One region of the Undibacterium sp. RuTC16W genome, then DNA from elsewhere that is predicted to be linked to it. Evidence: predicted binding sites of a transcription regulator. Region 1 holds the regulator's gene; the other holds the start of a gene.
The links. Region 1 encodes FliA, which starts transcription of late flagellar genes. Its sites were predicted from a motif close to CTAAAGTTTNNNNNNNNNNNGCCGNTA; they were not measured.
Positions count from the first base shown of each region.

Region 2: ACO0K4_RS18385 (flagellin) is a predicted target of FliA. The motif match lies at 3,689-3,715, and genes of this name have one in related genera.

Region 1 is NZ_JBMPPE010000005.1:365,312-375,009, forward strand. It holds gene flgA (flagellar basal body P-ring formation chaperone FlgA) at 1-21, shown strand, start outside; gene flgM (flagellar biosynthesis anti-sigma factor FlgM) at 135-443, shown strand; gene ACO0K4_RS12405 (flagella synthesis protein FlgN) at 446-934, shown strand; gene motD (flagellar motor protein MotD) at 963-1,754, opposite strand; gene ACO0K4_RS12415 (flagellar motor protein) at 1,762-2,502, opposite strand; gene ACO0K4_RS12420 (RNA polymerase sigma factor FliA) at 2,484-3,215, opposite strand; gene ACO0K4_RS12425 (MinD/ParA family ATP-binding protein) at 3,224-4,066, opposite strand; gene flhF (flagellar biosynthesis protein FlhF) at 4,059-5,333, opposite strand; gene flhA (flagellar biosynthesis protein FlhA) at 5,330-7,414, opposite strand; gene flhB (flagellar biosynthesis protein FlhB) at 7,411-8,583, opposite strand; gene ACO0K4_RS12445 (EAL and HDOD domain-containing protein) at 8,874-9,698, opposite strand, start outside.
Region 2 is NZ_JBMPPE010000012.1:74,153-83,850, reverse strand. It holds gene rfbG (CDP-glucose 4,6-dehydratase) at 1-444, opposite strand, end outside; gene rfbF (glucose-1-phosphate cytidylyltransferase) at 408-1,178, opposite strand; gene ACO0K4_RS18390 (tetratricopeptide repeat protein) at 1,175-3,379, opposite strand; gene ACO0K4_RS18385 (flagellin) at 3,807-5,294, shown strand; gene ACO0K4_RS18380 (flagellar protein FlaG) at 5,393-5,773, shown strand; gene fliD (flagellar filament capping protein FliD) at 5,888-7,900, shown strand; gene fliS (flagellar export chaperone FliS) at 7,961-8,428, shown strand; gene ACO0K4_RS18365 (flagellar protein FliT) at 8,444-8,761, shown strand; gene ACO0K4_RS18360 (flagellar hook-length control protein FliK) at 8,780-9,698, shown strand, end outside.

The DNA.
Region 1 (9,698 bases):
GTTATTGAAATCACCTATTAATCAGGTAATTTCTCAGCAGCACAATATTTCCGCAAATGAAGTTAAAGTTTAAAATATCGCAGCCGATATACATAATGTAGATGTATAAAAATCCCAACATAGAGGGTGATGCTGTGAAAATTAATGATGCACTAAAGAGTACTACCGGCCTGCCGGCGGGGCCGCAACAGGTTCGCACCGATCAGCAGGCAGAGAAAACAGAAGTATCGTCGACACCCTCTGCCAAGGTACAGATTTCACCTTTGTCGACGCAATTACAAGCCTTACAAAACACACAAGCAAGTAGCGCTGTATTTGAAGCAAAGAAAGTAGAAGAAATTAAGCTGGCCATTTCTGAGGGACGCTTCCAGGTAAATTCGGAAAAAGTTGCAGATGGCTTATTAGAAACTGTCAAAGATTTATTAAACGCAAGAAAAAGATAATCATGAGTCTCGTCAGCGCAAAATTGCCTCAATTAAATCAATCTCTGCAGAATGAATTGTCCGCAATGACATTACTGACTGAGATACTGAAATTGGAGCAAGCTGCGTTGATTGAAGGTCATGTTAATGACCTGAATGAATTCACTAAGCGCAAAGGTCAATGTATTGCCCAAGTTGCAGAATTGGAAAAAATTCGCAGCACGCACCTTGAAGAAATGGGATTTTCAAGTGATTTGGCGGGGATCAATGCATTCCTGGCGCAAGCACCCGCCGAGACAAAGATTGCAGATAACTGGACTCAGCTTCTTGCGATCGCTGAAAAAGCAAAAGAAATTAATCGCACCAATGGTATTCTGATTAACCGCCAGCTAATGCGCAATCAAGGTGCACTCAATGTTCTCCAGCAGAGCAATCCGGCAGGCGCCATGTATGGCCCAAATGGACAGGCAAAAATACAAAACATTACAGGACGCGGTCTGGTGATCGGCTAACAGCTCACTGATAGTCCAACCGAAATATTTATTTCTTCTCAGCATTTGCTGTACTAGCTGAATTCGCTAACGGCACATCAATGATGGGTTCCGGCAAAATAGCTAGGATAGTAACTGTCACTCGCCGGTTCCTTGCTCTTCCCTCCACAGTAGCATTCGATCCTACCGGCAATTTCGGTCCCTGACCGATTGCAGTCATTCTGTTTTCATCGACGCCATTTTCAGTAAATAAACGCACTACCGTACTTGCGCGAACAGCAGACAACTCCCAATTAGACGGAAAGCTGGAATTCTTAATGGGCAAATTATCAGTATGCCCCTCAACCTGAATTGCATGATTATCTACCTTGAGCACCGACGCAATCGCTTTTAATGCCTGATACGAATCGATGTTCAATTTTGCCTCACCCGGCGCGAACAAAACACTCGCATTGATTTCAATAGTGATACCGCGGCTGGTCTGACTGACACTCACTTTACCTTCTCGCACCAAAGGCTCAAGCACGCTCAAAATATCGCGAGCCATACCAGTCATCTGCTCACGTTCTTTATGTAAAGTTTCCAGGTTTTTTTGTTTAACGGGATGGATTGGATCAAGCTTGATCGCCGGCTCCACATCGCTGTTGGCAGAGTGCATCACCATCGCCTGGCCAAATGCGCCTGTCAACGAATTAGATAAGACACGATATTTACCTTCATTCAAAGAAGATATCGCATACATCACGACAAAAAAAGCGAATAACAAAGTAATAAAATCAGCATACGACACCAGCCAGCGATCATGATTGTCACTCTCATCATGATATTTCTTCCTGGTCATGGCGGGTTTATTTTTTGTGGTTGGCAAGACGCTCTTCCACGACCCGGGGGCTATCACCCAAGGCAATGCTGTAAAAAATATCGGATAACATTTCACGTCGCGTTACTTCGCTACTTATGATCTCCTTTAACTTGTTACTGACCGGCAGAAAAAATAAATTCGCCAGCCCTACACCGTAGATCGTTGCGACAAAGGCGACTGCAATCCCGCTACCTAATTTACTCGGGTCGGACAGATTTTCCATCACATGGATCAAGCCAAGAACTGCCCCCAGAATACCGATAGTCGGAGAGTAACCGCCAGCAGCATCCCATATTTTGACAGCCTGACGCTGTTCAATTTCATACAAAGAAATATCGACATCCAAAATTTCTTTTAAACGAACAGGATCAATTCCGTCGATGACTAAGCGCAAACCTTTACTGATGAAAGGATCTTTGCTTGCGCCCATATAACGTTCTAAGCTAAGAAACCCCTCGCGGCGAGCAACAACGCTCCAGATTAGCGCCTCTTGTATCGTTTTTTTACTCGTGTCGATTGGCATGGATACGATCCATTTCAGCATTTTGACGCCACGGATAAACGTAGGCATCCGGCTTTGCAACAGTACCGCCCCAATTGTGCCAATGACGACAATCACGAATGCGGCTGGCTGCACCAATGAGGACAGGCGTCCACCTTCGATTAGCTGCCCGGAGAAAATTCCGGTGATAACTAATATAAGCCCAATTATGCTAGCCCAGTCCACGCTTTCTCCCTTAAAGATGCTCTTAATCGAGCTACTGCCTGGCTGTGTAGTTGTGAAACCCGCGATTCAGATACTCCCATCACCGCGCCAATTTCTTTTAAATTCAATTCTTGTTCGTAGTACAGCCCCATTAAGAGCTTCTCTCTCTCGGGAAGGCTGTCAATTGCAAAGATAACTGCATCACGAAAATCCCCATGCAACAAATCCTCCAGAGGGTCACCCGACTGATCCGTACAATAATGGTCCAGAAAATGTTCTTTGGTATCGGCGTCATGAAAGTCCTCGTAGTAGACCAATTGGTGCCCACCACTTTCACTCAAAACATCCTGATATTCAGCCAGGCTTAATTTCAATTGTTTAGCAACTTCCGTTTCCAACGGAGGCCTGCCTAACTTTTGTTGAAGCGTGTTCATTGCCGTCTCTATCTTACGCATGTTCTGACGGACTCCACGTGGCAACCAGTCACTATTCCTGAGCTCGTCAAGCATCGCGCCGCGTATGCGCTGTACGGCATATGTCTCAAATTGAGCACCATGATTATCTTCATAGCGGTTGACCGCATCGAGCAAACCTATCATACCGGCCTGCACAAGATCGTCCACCTCAACACTGGGGGGTAAGCGCGCCTTTAATTGATAGGCAAGTCGTTTTACCAGAGGAGCATGCTCTGTAAGTAGAGAATTTTTATCTGACTTTCCGCTGGCAGTGTACATAATTTCTTTTAAATTCCGACGCCCACACCCAACTCAGGCAAGCCACGCAGCCCCAATGTGGACTGAGCAGCCGTTGCCAACTGTTCAGCCAATTTGGAGAAGGCAATTGATGCTCCAGCCAACGGAAACGCATCAATTACGGCACGCCCCAGATGAGCAGCTTGTTTCATGTGAGCGTCTTCAGGTACATAACCTACAAAATGTAATGGAACAGCTAAGTAACGGCTCGCCGCCTGAGCCATATTGGCATATACAAGTCGTGCTGATTGTTCAGTTGCTCCAGAGACTAAAATACCGTAAGAACGGCGACCAAGACGGCTATTAACCCGCTTAATCAAACCATACGCATTTTTAATAGTGACGGGATTTGCCGATACTTGTATCACGACATCAGACTCCTCAAACGACGCAAGAGGAAACGCATCATTACTATCGATTTCACTATCGACGATCACTAGGTCAGCAGCATTTGCCGCAACGTCAAAAACCCGTGACAATTTTCGCGAATTTTCTGCTGGCAACCGCGTTGAATTCATCGCATATTTGGATAGCATAGACACCGATAAATTTGATGAAACTATTTTAATCGCCTCCTTCATTGTACGCTGTTGTCGTGCCACATCCAACAGGGTGCTATCGGAATCACTGCCCAACCACGATCCTATACTATGGTTTGAGCAGCGGGCATCAATCATCAAAACTCGTAGCCCTTGCCTGGCAAGCGAAACACCAAGATTGACCAGCATACTGCTCTTCTCATCGTCACGCAAAGCAGACAAAAACGTCAATACGCGCGGTTTTGGCGCCTCAAGCATACGGCGCAATCCTTCTGCCTGGTCAAAACTAGCCAAGAGACACCTCCCGCAAAGCACCGGGATTAATCGCGTTTGCCATTGCAGCATTTGCCATCACCATCGGGAGCTCATCATCCTGCAAACTAAAAGCCGAAGTTTCGCGCTTTAATTTAAACGCACGATCTACCAGATACTGCTTGTTAGCGACATGCAGATCTTCAGGCACACGCTGGCCGCTGGCAACATAATAGACATTCAGCTTCTGGCGCACAGCTATGTCTAGTACACCACCAATCGTTGCGGCTTCATCGAGCTTTGTCAAAATACAACCTGCTAAATCACCTTTACCCTGATAAGCCCTGACGACTTCGCTTAAGGTTTCACCAGTAGAGGTCGCATTCAGACATAAAAGTCGCTTCACATTACTATCAGCGCCTGACAACATCGCAATCTGCTCTGCCACCATTTTGTCACGCTGGCTCACGCCGACCGTATCAATCAACACCGTATGCTTATTCTTGAGTTCAGACAAAGCGATGCGCAAGTCGGACTCGTCTTTAACCGAATGCACCATGACGCCGAGAATTTTGCCGTAAATACGTAATTGTTCGTAGCCGCCAATACGATAACCATCTGTCGTGATCAAGGCCAGTTTAGCCGGGCCATGGCGCATCACGCAACGTGCTGCCAGCTTGGCAGTCGTCGTCGTTTTACCTACACCAGTGGGCCCTATTAATGCATACACGCCGCCTTTTTCCAATATTTCGCTTTCATTTGAAATAGTAGAGAGATTTTTATTCAGTATCGCTTTAATCCAATCCAGACTGCTAACGACGTTATCTGATTCAGGCATTTTTTCGATCAGAAAACGGGACAAACTAGCGCTAAATCCGGTTGCCAGCATTTCCCGTAAAATCTCGGCTTTCTTAGGCTGACGCTTTTGCGTATGTGTCCAGGAGAGTTCTGCCAGTTGTGCTTCCAGCATTCCCCTCATCGACCTGATCTCATTCATGACGGCAGATATCTCACCCGGACTGACCTGCGGAGCCATTTCGCTATCAAAGTGACCAATATTATTCGCGGTATATTGCTGAGGACTGTCATCCGACGTGAAGCGAGGAGTGAACCGGGGAACATCTGGCACCATTACTTTTTTATGTTCTGGCGTCACCAATGAACTTACCACCTCATCGGCCATCACCAATATCTCTACCCGGCCATCAACATTACGATTCGATAAAATCACTGCGTCCGAACCTAACGCATCTCGAACCAGACGAATCGCTTCACGTGAGGTATTTGCCGAAAATTTTCTAACGTTCATAATTGCCCTCCAACGAGGCTGGTAACTCTAATAGTTTTAGTTTCAGGTAGTTCTGCTTGCGATAAGACTTTTAATTGAGGCAAGGTTCTTCTGAGGAAGCGAGACAATAAAGCTCTTAATGGGCCTGGTACCAGTAGCACCGGGGTCAATCCCATTTGTTCCTGATGCTGTGCTGCTGCCTCTGTCTGACTTGCTAAAGTATCAGCGAGGCCGGGTTCAATCCCTGCACCATCGGCGCCATTCGTCTGCAGTGCCTGCATCAGCAGCCGCTCCAGGCGATTGTCCAGGGTCATCACCGTCAACTCATTCGTAGAAGGGAATATTTGCTGGACGATCGCACGACCAAGCGAAATACGAACATAGGTCGTCAATTCATTCGCATCTTGTGTATGCATAGAATGCTCTGACAGCGTTTCGATAATGGTTCGCATATCACGGATATGCACCCCCTCGATGAGCAGGTTTTGTAAGACTTTTTGCAGTATCGCGAGTGGTAATAACTTTGGAACCAATTCCTCCACAAGTTTAGGCGACTCTTTCGCCAAGTGGTCCATAAGCTGCTGCACCTCCTGACGACCAAGTAACTCCGCAGCATGCGATGTAATCAGATGATTTAAATGGGTTGCGATCACGGTGCCAGCATCAACAACGGTATAACCCATCCCTTGCGCCTGTTCGCGCATCGCTGCATCAATCCAGACTGCAGGCAATCCAAACGCTGGATCTGTCGTGACAGCACCGGGTAAATTTCCCGTTACCATTCCAGGATTAATTGCCAGATATTGTCCTGTCAAAGCCTCACCAGTCCCGACCTCGACTCCTTTTAAAGTAATTCTGTAAGCTGATGGTTTCAACTCAAGATTGTCACGAATATGTACAGGGGGCGACAGGAAGCCAACTTCCTGAGCAAATTTTTTACGAATGCCTTTAATACGCCTGAGCAGCTCACCGCCCTGCCCCTTATCGACCAGAGGGATGAGTCGATAACCGACTTCTAATCCTAGGGTATCTACCGGCAAAATATCTTGCCAGGTCGCCTCTTCCATTTCAGGAGCGGTTGCTTGCGGAGGCGCTTGCTCCTCGGCTGTGGCAACAACTTCAGATTTTTTCGTCAATAAATATCCCCCTCCAATCAGCACACTCGCTAGAAGAAGAAATGCTACATGGGGCATACCAGGAATAATTCCCATGCCACCGACGATGCCACCGGTGATGTAGAGTACTTGAGGTTTGGCAAACAACTGGCCAATCAACTGGCCACCGATGTCCTGATCACTGGCAACACGGGATACGACAACACCCGCAGCAGTCGAGATAATTAATGAAGGAATTTGCGCAACCAATCCGTCGCCAATTGCCAGCAAAGTGTAGTTTTTCAATGCCGTTGCAAAGTCCAGATCATGCTGCACCATACCGACGATTAAACCGCCGACAATATTAATAATTGTCACCATGATGCCGGCAACAGCGTCACCACGAACGTATTTAGAGGCACCGTCCATCGCGCCATAAAACTCCGCCTCCTGTGCTACTTCGGTACGGCGACGACGAGCCTCTTGCTCAGCAATCAATCCTGCATTCAGATCTGCATCGATCGCCATTTGCTTACCTGGCATTGCATCCAGCGCAAAACGGGCACCAACCTCGGCAATACGACCGGCACCTTTTGTTACGACGGTAAAGTTAATGATGGTCAAAATCACGAATACGACGATACCAACCGTATAGTTACCGCCAATCAAAAAATGCCCGAATGCTTCAATGACCTTACCGGCCGCATCTGGACCAGTATGACCCTCAGTCAATACCACACGGGTAGAGGCGACATTCAGCGATAAACGTAACATCGTACTAACCAACAGAACCGTTGGAAAAACCATGAAATCGAGCGGTTTTACCGTGTACAGGCTGGTCAATAAAACGATAATTGCCAGAGCAATGTTAAAGCTAAAAAATACGTCCAGAACAAACGCAGGCAGTGGCAATACCATCATCGCCAGCATCATAATAATCAAGACGGGTGCAGCAATCGCCTTATTAGTAAATATGCTCATCCAGGCGGGCAATTTCAGACTATTCATTCATGAGCTCCGGTTAAAGGAGACTGTTGTGGCAATTCGTTATTAGGATCCAACTCTGGGGGCACATCAATTTCTGTCGGCAAAATCGGCTTTAAACCACCATGCTGACGAAAAGTTTTCAGTTGAAATACATAAGCAAGCACTTCGGCCACAGCTGCATATAGTTTCTCCGGGATTTCATCTCCCAACTCTGTGTGCTTGTATAAAGCTCGCGCTAAAGGAGGAGCCTCTAACAAGGGGACATTATTTTCACCTGCAATTTCACGAATTCTCGCGGCAACTGCATCAGCACCTTTAGCAACGACTCTAGGCGCACCATTACCACCATCGGTGTATTTCAGGACAACGGCAAAATGCGTAGGATTCGTTACAACGACATCTGCCGTCGGAATCTCTGCCATCATGCGACGACGTGCCATTTCTCTTTGCTGGGCTCTGATTTTTGCTTTGATTTGCGGATTACCGTTAGCCTCTTTCGACTCTTGAATCACTTCCTGATGTGTCATCTTCAACTTATTAGCGTAATGCCACATTTGATAAGGCGCATCGATTGCAGCGATAAAAACAAGCGCGCCAACAATCGATAAAAAACAAGCTGCAAGCAAATTACCCATATGAGCACTGCCTTGCGCAAGCGGCTCAAGAACCAAGCCAAAAATTGCACTTTTTTGACTCATTACAACCATCAGGGCAACACTACCAACAAGAATCGTTTTGATAATAGCCTTGACTAGTTCTACTCCGGCCCGAGTTGAAATCATATTTGCCAAACCGGACAAAGGATTCATGCGAGAGAAGTTAGGTTGTAAGGCCTTCCCGCTAAACAACCAGCCGCCAATCAACAAGGGGGATCCGATTGCTACAAGAACCAACAATCCGGCAATCGGCGCAAATGCAATCAATACATCCATCAGGCCGACAGCAATACTTGCAAACAACAAATTAATATCAAATGCGAGGCTACGATCCAGCGACAAACCCGTCATCAGCATATGACTTAGCTGACGTATTAAACCGCCCCCAAAGATCCAAAGTGCACTCCCTGCAGCCAATAAAATAGTGCAGGTCGACAGCTCTCTTGAACGTGGTACATCACCCTCCTCCCTGGCTTGCTCCAGACGTTTGGGTGAGGCTGGTTCGGTTCTTTCGAGATCGCTTTCTTCGGCCATCGCCGACTCCCATTCTTTTCTGAAATGCAAGCCAATTAATGCCAACACATTTCTACAGTTAGGATTATTCGCGAAATTAGAAAAGTGACATACGAGGAATAAGTGATGAATTACCCCTCATTTCACAAGACGTGTTAACGCACACCTGATGAGCAACAGCAATTTGAAGTAAAACCTAAAAATTGCGCTAAGATAATGAGCAAAAAATCGTTTATTTAAGTTGGGAGAACTAATGAAAAATGCGCCAGAACGGCGCATTTTTTTAAAGAAGTAAAACAGAAATGCAGTGCTTATGCAGCAGCAATATTTTTTGCCCAAACTAAAGCGGACAGATGTGCTGTATTAACCTCATTCGGTTTTATGCGTAGCGACTCTGATAAAGACCCAACCAACATGCTATTCAACTCACAAGCTTCTGCAAGCGCGAGGTAAGGGCCATAAGCACCACCTCTCGAAATTAAAGCCTCAGTGACGGCCTCTGGCAACTGAATCGTTGACAAAACCTCTTCCATTGAAATTCCAAGCAGGCGATCTAGCAAAGAGAACATTCCGGCAACAAACAGATTTTCTGCCTCAGCTTTAGACATATAAGGCTGCCCTAAGAGTTCTGCAAAACGTCCGCGAACAATTGCCGTCTCCAATAAAACCGGAGAGTATCCACTAGTACTTGCTGTCGCCAGCAAAAGGGACAGCCAGCGATACAAGGGGCTATAACCAAGGATTTGCACTGCATGCTTCAGTGACTGCACTTCCGTTCTTAAACCAAAACCTGCTGAATTGATATATCGCAATAATTTATAAGCAAGTGTGGCATCTCTTTTTACGACGGCCTCAAGCTGCTGAATATCCGCGTTCTTCCTGATCATTTCCATCAATTGGAGAATAGTCGTCTGCGCAGTATTTAAACCTTTTTTCTCAGCACTCGGCTTCGGTGTTAAATGTAACTTACCGACAAAAGAATCAAGCCCTAAAGCGGAGCAAGCATCAAAATCCTGCCAACTGAGTACGTTTCTCGCAACCATACGAACCGAAGATTGCTTGAGCGCCGCATAAACCTTGGCCTGTGATGCCAGATTAGCTGGATTTAACTGAACTTCTATATGGGAAATTTGCGA
Region 2 (9,698 bases), on a different contig from region 1:
TACCATCAACGCTACACGCACACTGGCCAGATCACGCAAGGCGTCCAGAATATTCGCCGTCCCTATCATATTCGTCGCAAACGTTCCGACCGGATCTTTATAGCTCGCCCGCACCAGCGCCTGCGCCGCCAGATGCAAAACAATCTCGGGCTGACTGTCACTAACTACTCTGCGCACCAGATCAGAATCGCGAATATCACCTACATAACTACGCACGAGACTAGCAACCGCCAGGGCATCAAAGAGGTTAGGCAAGGAATTCGGCGTCAATGCCAGTCCGGTCACTTGCGCTCCCATGCGATGCAACCAGAATGCCAGCCATGCACCTTTGAATCCGGTATGCCCGGTCAACAGCACGCGCTTACCACGCCAAAACTCTGGCTCAGGCGCAGAAAATGCCGCAACGTCTACCAGATTCGCCACGGCGCGATTCCCGATTGCCATAAATCTTCCAGCAGATTTTTTTCACGCAAGGTATCCATAGGTTGCCAGAAACCCGCATGCTCAAAGGCCATCAATTGCTGGTCCCGCGCCAAGGCTGAGAGAGGATCGGCTTCCCAGCTAGTCGTATCGCCAGCAATAAAATTCAATACTTTGGGCGATAAAACGAAATAGCCTCCATTTATCCAGCCACCGTCACCTCTTGGTTTTTCAATAAAGCCAGCCACCTGATCACCATCCCGCTCCAGAGCGCCGTAACGTCCGGGCGGCAATACTGCTGTTACCGTCGCCAATTTGCCGTGCTCACGATGAAAAGCAATAGACGCCGCAATATCCAGATCGGATACCCCGTCACCATAAGTGAAGCAGAATGCCTCGTCATCCTGTACGTAGCGAGCGACGCGTTTCAGGCGCCCACCCGTCATTGTGTCCTCTCCGGTATCCACCAGAGTGACTTTCCAAGGCTCAGCATGACGCTCGTGCACCTCCATCGAATTATTTTGCAAGTCAAAGGTCACATCGGACATATGCAAAAAATAATTGGCAAAATATTCTTTGATTAAATATCCCTTGTAGCCACAGCAAATGACAAAATCATTGACGCCATGCGCTGAGTAGCTTTTCATGATGTGCCACAGAATAGGATGCCCGCCAATTTCTATCATCGGCTTTGGTTTTAAATGAGTCTCTTCAGAAATTCGCGTGCCGAGGCCGCCTGCAAGTATCACGGCTTTCATACTTCAGGTTCCTCACAGTAACGCTGCCACATCATGCGGTAGGCTTTTTCAACCGAGCGCGCAAAAGCTGGTTCGTCCATCAAAGCGGAGGCTTCCATCTCCTGACGCATGGTTTTGCGCATGTGAACCAGCCCGTCAATGTCATGCGCCAGAACAATCGCTTTTTGCGCATATTCTTCTTCAGTACTGGCGATCCATTCCGTCCGCCCCATCCCGGTCAGCACACTGGCACCGATACGTCCAACAGAAGGCCTTTCAGTCAATGTCACAAAAGGAATTCCCATATACAAAGTTTCCAACAAGGTCGTGCCCGAGTTATGAGGAAAACAGTCCAGGCCGATATCGACATGCTTCAACACCTCCCATGATGGGGTACTAAAGCCGATCTCAAGACGCGATCTGTCAATGCCATATCGCATGAACCGTGATGCCATCTCCTCTTGTACCTGAACATCTTTAAAATCACCACTATTGATCATCAAGCGCGAATTGGGCATCGCATCAAGAATGGTCGCCCACAACTTAACAACCCGATGATTAATCCTGGTCGAGCGGGACAAACTGCCAAAGGTCACAATACCGGTTTGGCTGGCAGGCGATTCATTTAGCTCTGCTCTGCGGACATCAGGACGATAAACATACGCAGGCCCATCAAGACACCAGATTTTTTCAGCAAACAAATGGTCACATTGGCCAGCCACGCTAGGCTTATCCGTCAGATAGTAATCAATTGCGCTCAACCCCGTCGTATAACCATACTCCAACCAGTGCAGAGAGACCGGCGCAGGCTTTCTGGCAAATACCGGCAAGCGATTATTGTTCGTATGCCCCGCCAGATCAATCAACACATCGATTTCGTCTGCACGAATACGGTCAGCCAGTTGCTCATCCGTCAGTTCTCGGGTGGGAATCCAGTGATCTGTCAGTTTTTTATAATACTGCGTCGTGTCATCCTCGAACGGCATTCCGGCATAGGCATAAATTTCTACCTGATTACGGTCATGATGTTCAAGCAAAGGAATTAAAAAATACTTACAGACCTGATTATAAAAAACAGGCCCGACATACCCAATTTTGAGTTTCTTTAACGGGTCACGCAGATGATTAAATGACTTCCACGTACTCCTAAGTGGCTGTCCAAAACGCAGATCAAACTCATGGTATGCGTTATAAATAAGCTCAGCGCTCAGGTCTGGATGATAATTTAGACAAAACAACAAATTGGTATAAATGCGACGGTTAAATGAAGATTGAGTGTCGCTCTTAAACCCAAGAGCACGGACGTAGGCCTCGATTGCTGCATCGAGATGATTTGCCTCTCTCAAGGCATCACCAAATCCACCCCAAAATTCAGGCAATTGCTCGCATTTTTGCATTGCGTTCTGACTACAATCAATAGCATCCTGCACCTGACCATTTTGCCGCAGTGCATCGATTAAATTGGGATAGACCTGTATCAGGTCAGGCTGTAACTCCAGTGCTTTGTAGTAGTTGTCAATTGCCACCGCACACAATCCACTTTCCCGATAAGCCAGTCCGATATTGTTATAGAGGTAGGCAACCGTCGGATCTAGTTTAATCGCCGTCTCGATACTCTCGATTGCCCCTTTGGGATTGCCAATAAATCTCAGAGCATTACCAAGATTGTTATGCGCCACGACCATATTGGGGGATAAACTGATCGCTTTGCGCAAAATAGGCACCGCCTCGGCACATCGTTCCAGAGAAATTAATGCATTACCGAGATTACATAAAACATGGGGATTGTTTGGCAGCAGCGCGATCGCTTTTAAGAGAGCGGCATGGGCATCGGCGTAACGCCCCTGCTCAATCAAACTCAAACCCAGATAGTCCCAGGCAATTCCATCCCGAGGCATGAATTTAGTTAACCAAAGGCTCGCTTCCTCCAGCAAATCATACTGCCTGGAGAGCAAGTATTTATTCAATACATTGTAGTAAGCCAGCTTATCCACAGGCATGTTGGCCGAACTGGCAAATGCAGACTGTAAGTACTGTATTGCGTGCGGATATTGCCCCTCATCACAGCTAATCTGGGCAAGTAAGTAATTCGTGTCCTGATGAAGCGGGAAATGCTGGAGTATCCGAAGTCCGGTTGACCTGGCTTCAGCAAGTTTGCCCGACTTAAGAAAAGACTTCGCCTGACGCAATGCCTCTCGTGGATTAAAACCCGCTTTACTCATCGCTATTCTTTCTGTGGATACTCACTAGTTACTCACTAGTCTGCCCTAGTCTATTGCAGACTGTTGCAATTACTGACTGATATTACAATTATTTATTTGATGCGATCTTATACGATGTCAAATTTACCTTAATTGGAAAGGCCTTTTTTTATTTTTATGTATTTTAAAAGTAATTTTTATGAAAGCATGTGATGAAAAGGACGGTAATTTTTAGCTAAATTAGCCCTTAAGTATTTTTAAATACTGCCGTTTAACGGGAATAGACAAATTTCTTGAGTAAAAAAATAAATATTTATTTACGGTAACTAGCTAATATTTTCCAGCTCTTGTCCGTTACCAATTTCAACGGCGGTCCACTAGTCATCAAGACAGACCAAAGTTTAAGGCTAACTCGCCAAATTGAATAACTTAGGTAAGGAGTAACATCATGACTGTCATCAATACCAATATTGCATCGCTCAATGCGCAACGCAATTTGACCACTTCTCAATCTGCGCTGAATACATCCCTCCAACGCTTGTCGTCCGGTTTGCGTATTAACAGTGCAAAAGACGACGCGGCGGGTTTAGCTATCTCCGAACGTCTCTCCTCGCAAATTGGCGGCCTGAATCAGGCAGCACGTAACGCCAACGACGGTATCTCTTTAGCGCAAACCGCTGAGGGCGCGCTGTCACAGATCGGCTCCAACTTGCAACGTATCCGTGACCTGGCCGTGCAATCTGCCAACAGCTCCAACAGCGTTTCTGACCGCGCCGCTCTGAACAACGAAGCAAGTCAGTTGATCTCTGAGATCAATCGCGTTGCCAGCAGCACCAACTTCAACGGCGTCAATCTGCTGGACGGCAGCTTCACAGCACAAGCCTTCCAGGTTGGCGCCAACGGCACATCAAACGACCAAATCAGTATCGCGTCCATCTCCAGCGCAAAATCAAGCGCTCTGGGTGTTGGCGCATCTTCCAGCTACGCTACTACAGTAGCCGGTGCCGGTGCAGTGACTACCACAGCTCTGGCTGCTGGCGACCTGTCCATCAACGGTTTCCAGGTTGGCGCATCCGCTGCTGACGGCGTATCTTTCTCCAACTCCACAGGCAGCGGTATTGCCAAAGCAGCAGCAATCAATGCGGTCAGTGGCAGCACAGGCGTTACAGCAACGGTAGGCTCCACCACTATTGCAGGTACGGCAAGCACATCTGCAACAGCAATTGCTTCCGGCGACGTTACTATTAACGGCGTAAATCTGGGTGCCTTGAACGCTTCGACTTCCGGCGCACAACGTGGCGCCCAAGTAGCAGCAGCTGTTAATGCAATCAGCACTCAAACCGGTGTTACAGCGACATTCAATACAACAACTGGTGCGGTTGCACTGGCTGCTGCGGATGGTCGTAACATCACTATTACAGCCAGCACCAATGCTGCTGCTGCTGCTGCCAACACGGGTATCACGGTATCGGCAACCGGTGCAACTGACGTCAGCACCTCGACACTATCCCTGACCTCTACTAGTTCAGCAGGTATCACTCTGGCTAACGGTACTGGTACTGGTTTGACAGCTGCCAACCTGACCGGCGGCTTCACTTCGGCTTCGGTCACGGTCGGTGCGGGTGTATCCTCGCTGAATCTGGGTACTGCTGCCGGGGCCACCGCCGCGTTGACGACTATTGATGCGGCGTTACAGTCAATCAATAGTTCCCGCGCTTCTCTGGGTGCGTATCAAAACCGCTTCTCTTCCGCGATTGCAAGCTTACAGACTAACTCTGAAAACTTGACAGCATCCCGCAGCCGTATCCGTGATGCAGACTTCGCTCAGGAAACTGCGGCACTGACACGCGGTCAGGTATTGCAACAGGCTGGTACGGCGATTTTGGCTCAGGCTAATGCCTTGCCTAACGGTGTTCTGGCCCTGTTGCGTGGTTAACAACAGCAGGCTTATGTAAATAAGGTCTATACTTAAAGTGTAAAGCATACCCCCTGATCAAATCTTGATCAGGGGTATTTTTCTTGAAGGGAAAGATCATGGACATCCGATCGATAGGGAGTGCTTCTCAATCAGGACAACTGATCACTGACCGCTCGCCTACCCCTGAGACATCGGCAATATATAAGCGCTCAGCTACAGCAACGCAAACCGTAGATGCCGTTCAGGCAACTTCGCCAGCCAGTTCTGCGACAAACATAGAAAAAGTGACCAAGGCAGTCAATGATATTAATAAGACGATACAGTCTTTGTCACAAGATCTGGAGTTCAGTGTTGAAGAGCACAGCAATCGCGTCGTAGTGAAGGTCGTTGACCAGCAAACCAAGGAAGTGTTGCGTCAGATACCGTCTGAAGAAGTGCTGGAAATATCTCGCTCTCTGGATAAGCTGCAAGGCCTCCTGATTAAACAACAGGCATAATCGACATATCAGGCTATTTGCCTAAATTTTAAATTGGCAGGTAAATTCCCCTCTAAAGTCTAGTTTGCTTTTGCCGTTAATTTAGTAAAGTACGGTCTGAAAAGGGGAAATAAAGTGGGCATACAATCTACAGGCATCGGCTCGAATCTGGACGTCAACAGCCTCATTACTAAGTTAATGCAGGTTGAAAGTCAGCCCCTGACCACATTAGCAAAAAAAGAGGCTAGTTTTCAAGCCAAACTGTCTGCGTACGGCACGCTCAACAGCGCACTCAGCGTATTTCAGTCAAACGTGACCGGCTTAAATAATCTTGGTTCCTTTCAGGCCTTGACGGCCAGCTCTGGCGACACGTCAATTCTTTCTGCGACGACAACTAGTGTTTCTACCCAAGGCAGCTACAACATTAATGTTACCAAGCTCGCTCAGGCGCAGACAATTTCCAGTGCGGGACAAGTCAGTACAACATCGAGTATCGGCAGCGGTGCCAGTACTACGATCAGCTTTAACTTCGGGACGATTACCGGAGGAGCTCTTGCCAACGGCATTTACACAGGATCAACTTTTACACAAGATGCTACGCAAGCAACTGGGACGGTCACTATTGATGGCGCAAACAATTCTCTTCAAGGAATACGTGATGCAATCAATGCCGCCAGCGTAGGCGCAACGGCAACGATTGTTGGCGATGGTAGTGCTACGCCCTACCATCTCGTCATTACCTCTAGTAAAACCGGTGCAACATCCAGCCTGAAAATCAGTGCATCAGGCGATGCGACAATCCAAAATCTGCTGAATTATGATCCGGCAGGCACCCAAAACCTGACTGAGACTACGAATGCCCAAAATGCTGCACTGACCGTCAATGGCATTGCTATTTCCAGCGCCTCAAATGCCGTATCCGGCGCCATTCAGGGCACCACCGTCAATGTAGCCAAAATAGGTAGTACCAATCTTACACTTACGACCAACACCAGTGGCATTCAGTCGTCAATTAATGGATTTGTAAAAGGTTTTAACGATTTACAGTCCACGCTAAAAAACCTGACAGGATATGATGCGAGCTCCAAAAAAGGCGGGATATTAATCGGTGACGCTACTGCTCGCAATATCCAAAGCCAAATCAGATCGACCCTAACTGCGGGGGTTAATGGATTGGGTGGCAATATCACCACACTTGCCAGTATTGGTATTAATTTCCAGAAAGACGGCACACTAGCCATTGACTCCTCCAAATTACAGTCAGCACTAAACAATAACTACAGTGAAATTAGTGGTTTATTTGCTTCTGTTGGCAAGGCAACTGACAGTTTAATCAGTTATAGCAGTTCAACTACTGCAACTCAGCAAGGTGCCTATTCAGTTGAAGTTTCCGCGTTAGCGGCTCAGGGTGGCTTGCTGGGCAATCTTAATTTAAATACCGGCAACACGACAATCGCTGCCAATACAAAAATTGACGTTACCCTGGACGGCAAGACAGCCTCTGTTGCACTCGCTGCCGGGTCCTACAGTGCGACTAATCTGGCGACACTGATCCAGACCTCCATCAATGGAACTACGACGTTTAAAGATAACAGCTCTACTGTTATAGCTTCCATCAATAGCAGCGGTTTTTTACAGATTCAATCAACACTTTATGGCAGCACCTCCAATGTCTCTCTCGCAGACAATACTGGAACCAGTGCAGCTACCCTGACAGGCACCACGCTCTCAGGCACGGCAGGTATCAACGTGGCAGGCAAGCTCAATGGGGTCAGCGCAACCGGATCAGGTCAATCGTTAACCGGAGCCACGGGAACGGCTGTGGAAGGCCTAAAAATATTAATCAGCGGAGGCTCTGTCGGTGCTCGTGGTACGGTCAACTTCTCTAAAGGCTATGCGACACAAATCACTAATTTGCTGTCAACCGTCGTAGGGACAGCCGGATCGATATCAAGTGCATCCGACGGAGTCAACCGCAGCATCAAAGACATTGGCAATCAACGCGACACATTAAACAGCAGGTTATTCGACGTGGAAGCACGTTATAGGGCGCAATTCACAGCACTGGACAGTATTATCAGTAATCTCAATAACACCAGCTCATTTTTGACACAGCAATTAGCGGCATTAACTGCAAGCACCAAATAGTTTTCAGTGAATCATTTACAAAAATAATAGTTTAGAAAATATCAGAGAGGATTAACCGCTATGTTTGGCTCATCTCAAATAAACGGTGCCAATGCTTACGCTAAAGTCGGCATTGAAACTGGAGTCATTGCTGCCAGCCCGCATAAATTGATTGTGATGCTGTTTGATGGTGCGATTGTCTCTATAGGTAATGCAATTCAACATATGCACGCAGGAGAGATTGCGGCCAAAGGCAAGTCCATTTCAAAAGCCATCTCTATTATCGATAATGGCCTACGTGCAAGTCTTGATAAAAAAGCTGGTGGTGAAATAGCGTCAAGCCTGGATGCGTTATACGAATACATGAACAATCGTCTGTTACTGGCAAACATCAACAACGATGAAAATCTGCTCATTGAGGTACAGAATTTATTAAAAGATTTGCGCGGTTCATGGGAGGCAATTGCACCGGCAGCGCCTGCTGCTCAAATTCCTGTATTAAACACCGATGCACTCGCACCACGTTCTGCTAAATTTCTTGAGGCTTGATTGATGATGGATAGCATGGAAATGATCTCGATATACGAGAATGTCGCAACAATTACCGATCAAATGCTAAGTGCGGCACGCAATGGTGACTGGGATCTTTTGTCCAAATTAGAGAGCGACTGCACCTCTCAAGTACAAATTCTTCGAATCCGGGAGGTTGAGCAAGAACTGTCACCTGATTTGAGAACTAGAAAAATTCAGATCATCAGAAAAATCCTCGCTGATGATAAGGAAATCCGTAACTTAACTGAGCCCTGGATGGCACAGCTCGCAAACGTCATGCGCAGCTCAGAATCACATCGTAAGCTGTCGCGAACTTACGGTTCGAGCTAATTTATAAGGTAAATACTGATGTTGCCAAGGGTCGATAATTTGCTAAGGCCCGTTGTCGCTATTGAAGCGCCGTCTGCTGTTGCCACCCTTGGGGAGGCAAGACAAGAGGCAGTCAGTAAGTTATCTCAGCTGGTTATTGGCCGGCAAGTACAGGGCGAAGTGCTTTCCCGGTTAAATGATGGTAGCTTCTTAGTGAGAATTGCAGGAACAACTGCAAAAATGAATCTTCCTGCTGACAGTAAAGCAGGTGATCTTCTAAATTTAAAGCTACTTACCGTCGATCCCCGCCCTAGCTTTTTACTTGGCGAAAGTAATCAGACTGTTATAGCGACTTTCCCGAAACAAGCGCTACTTGGACAAACCCTTCTCGACATAACAAGCAATCATGCTGAAACAATTTCAGCAGACTTATCCAAAGCAGCCAATAATTCCCCAAAAATATTGCCTGATCTGGCAGCATCAACGAGCACCCCGACTACAATTAGCCAGACAGCGAAACTAATCGATAGCATCCTGCATCTTGCTCAGGAAAAAGGCACTGCCAATAGCCTGATCGGAACAAGACCACTCGCTGAGCATAGCGACATATTAAAATCGCCAGCCGACTTATCTTCTCAGTTGCAAAAAACGATTTCCTCCAGCGGGCTGTTTTACGAATCTCATTTAGCCGATCTGGCAGAAGGCAAGCTCACTACGGCAGATATACGACGAGAACCACAAGCATTACAATCATTTCAAATCGAAGAAGCCGTCCAGACCAGCCCCGATGATCAACTCATCTCCGTCTCCACTAAGCCTGTTGTCAACACAGAGCTTACTCAGTTAATCCATTTGCAACTGGATGCGCTAGAGCAGCAAAAAATCGTCTGGCAAGGAAATCTCTTACCTAATTTACCCATGCAGTGGGAAATTGTAAGAGATCAACAAGAACAAAATG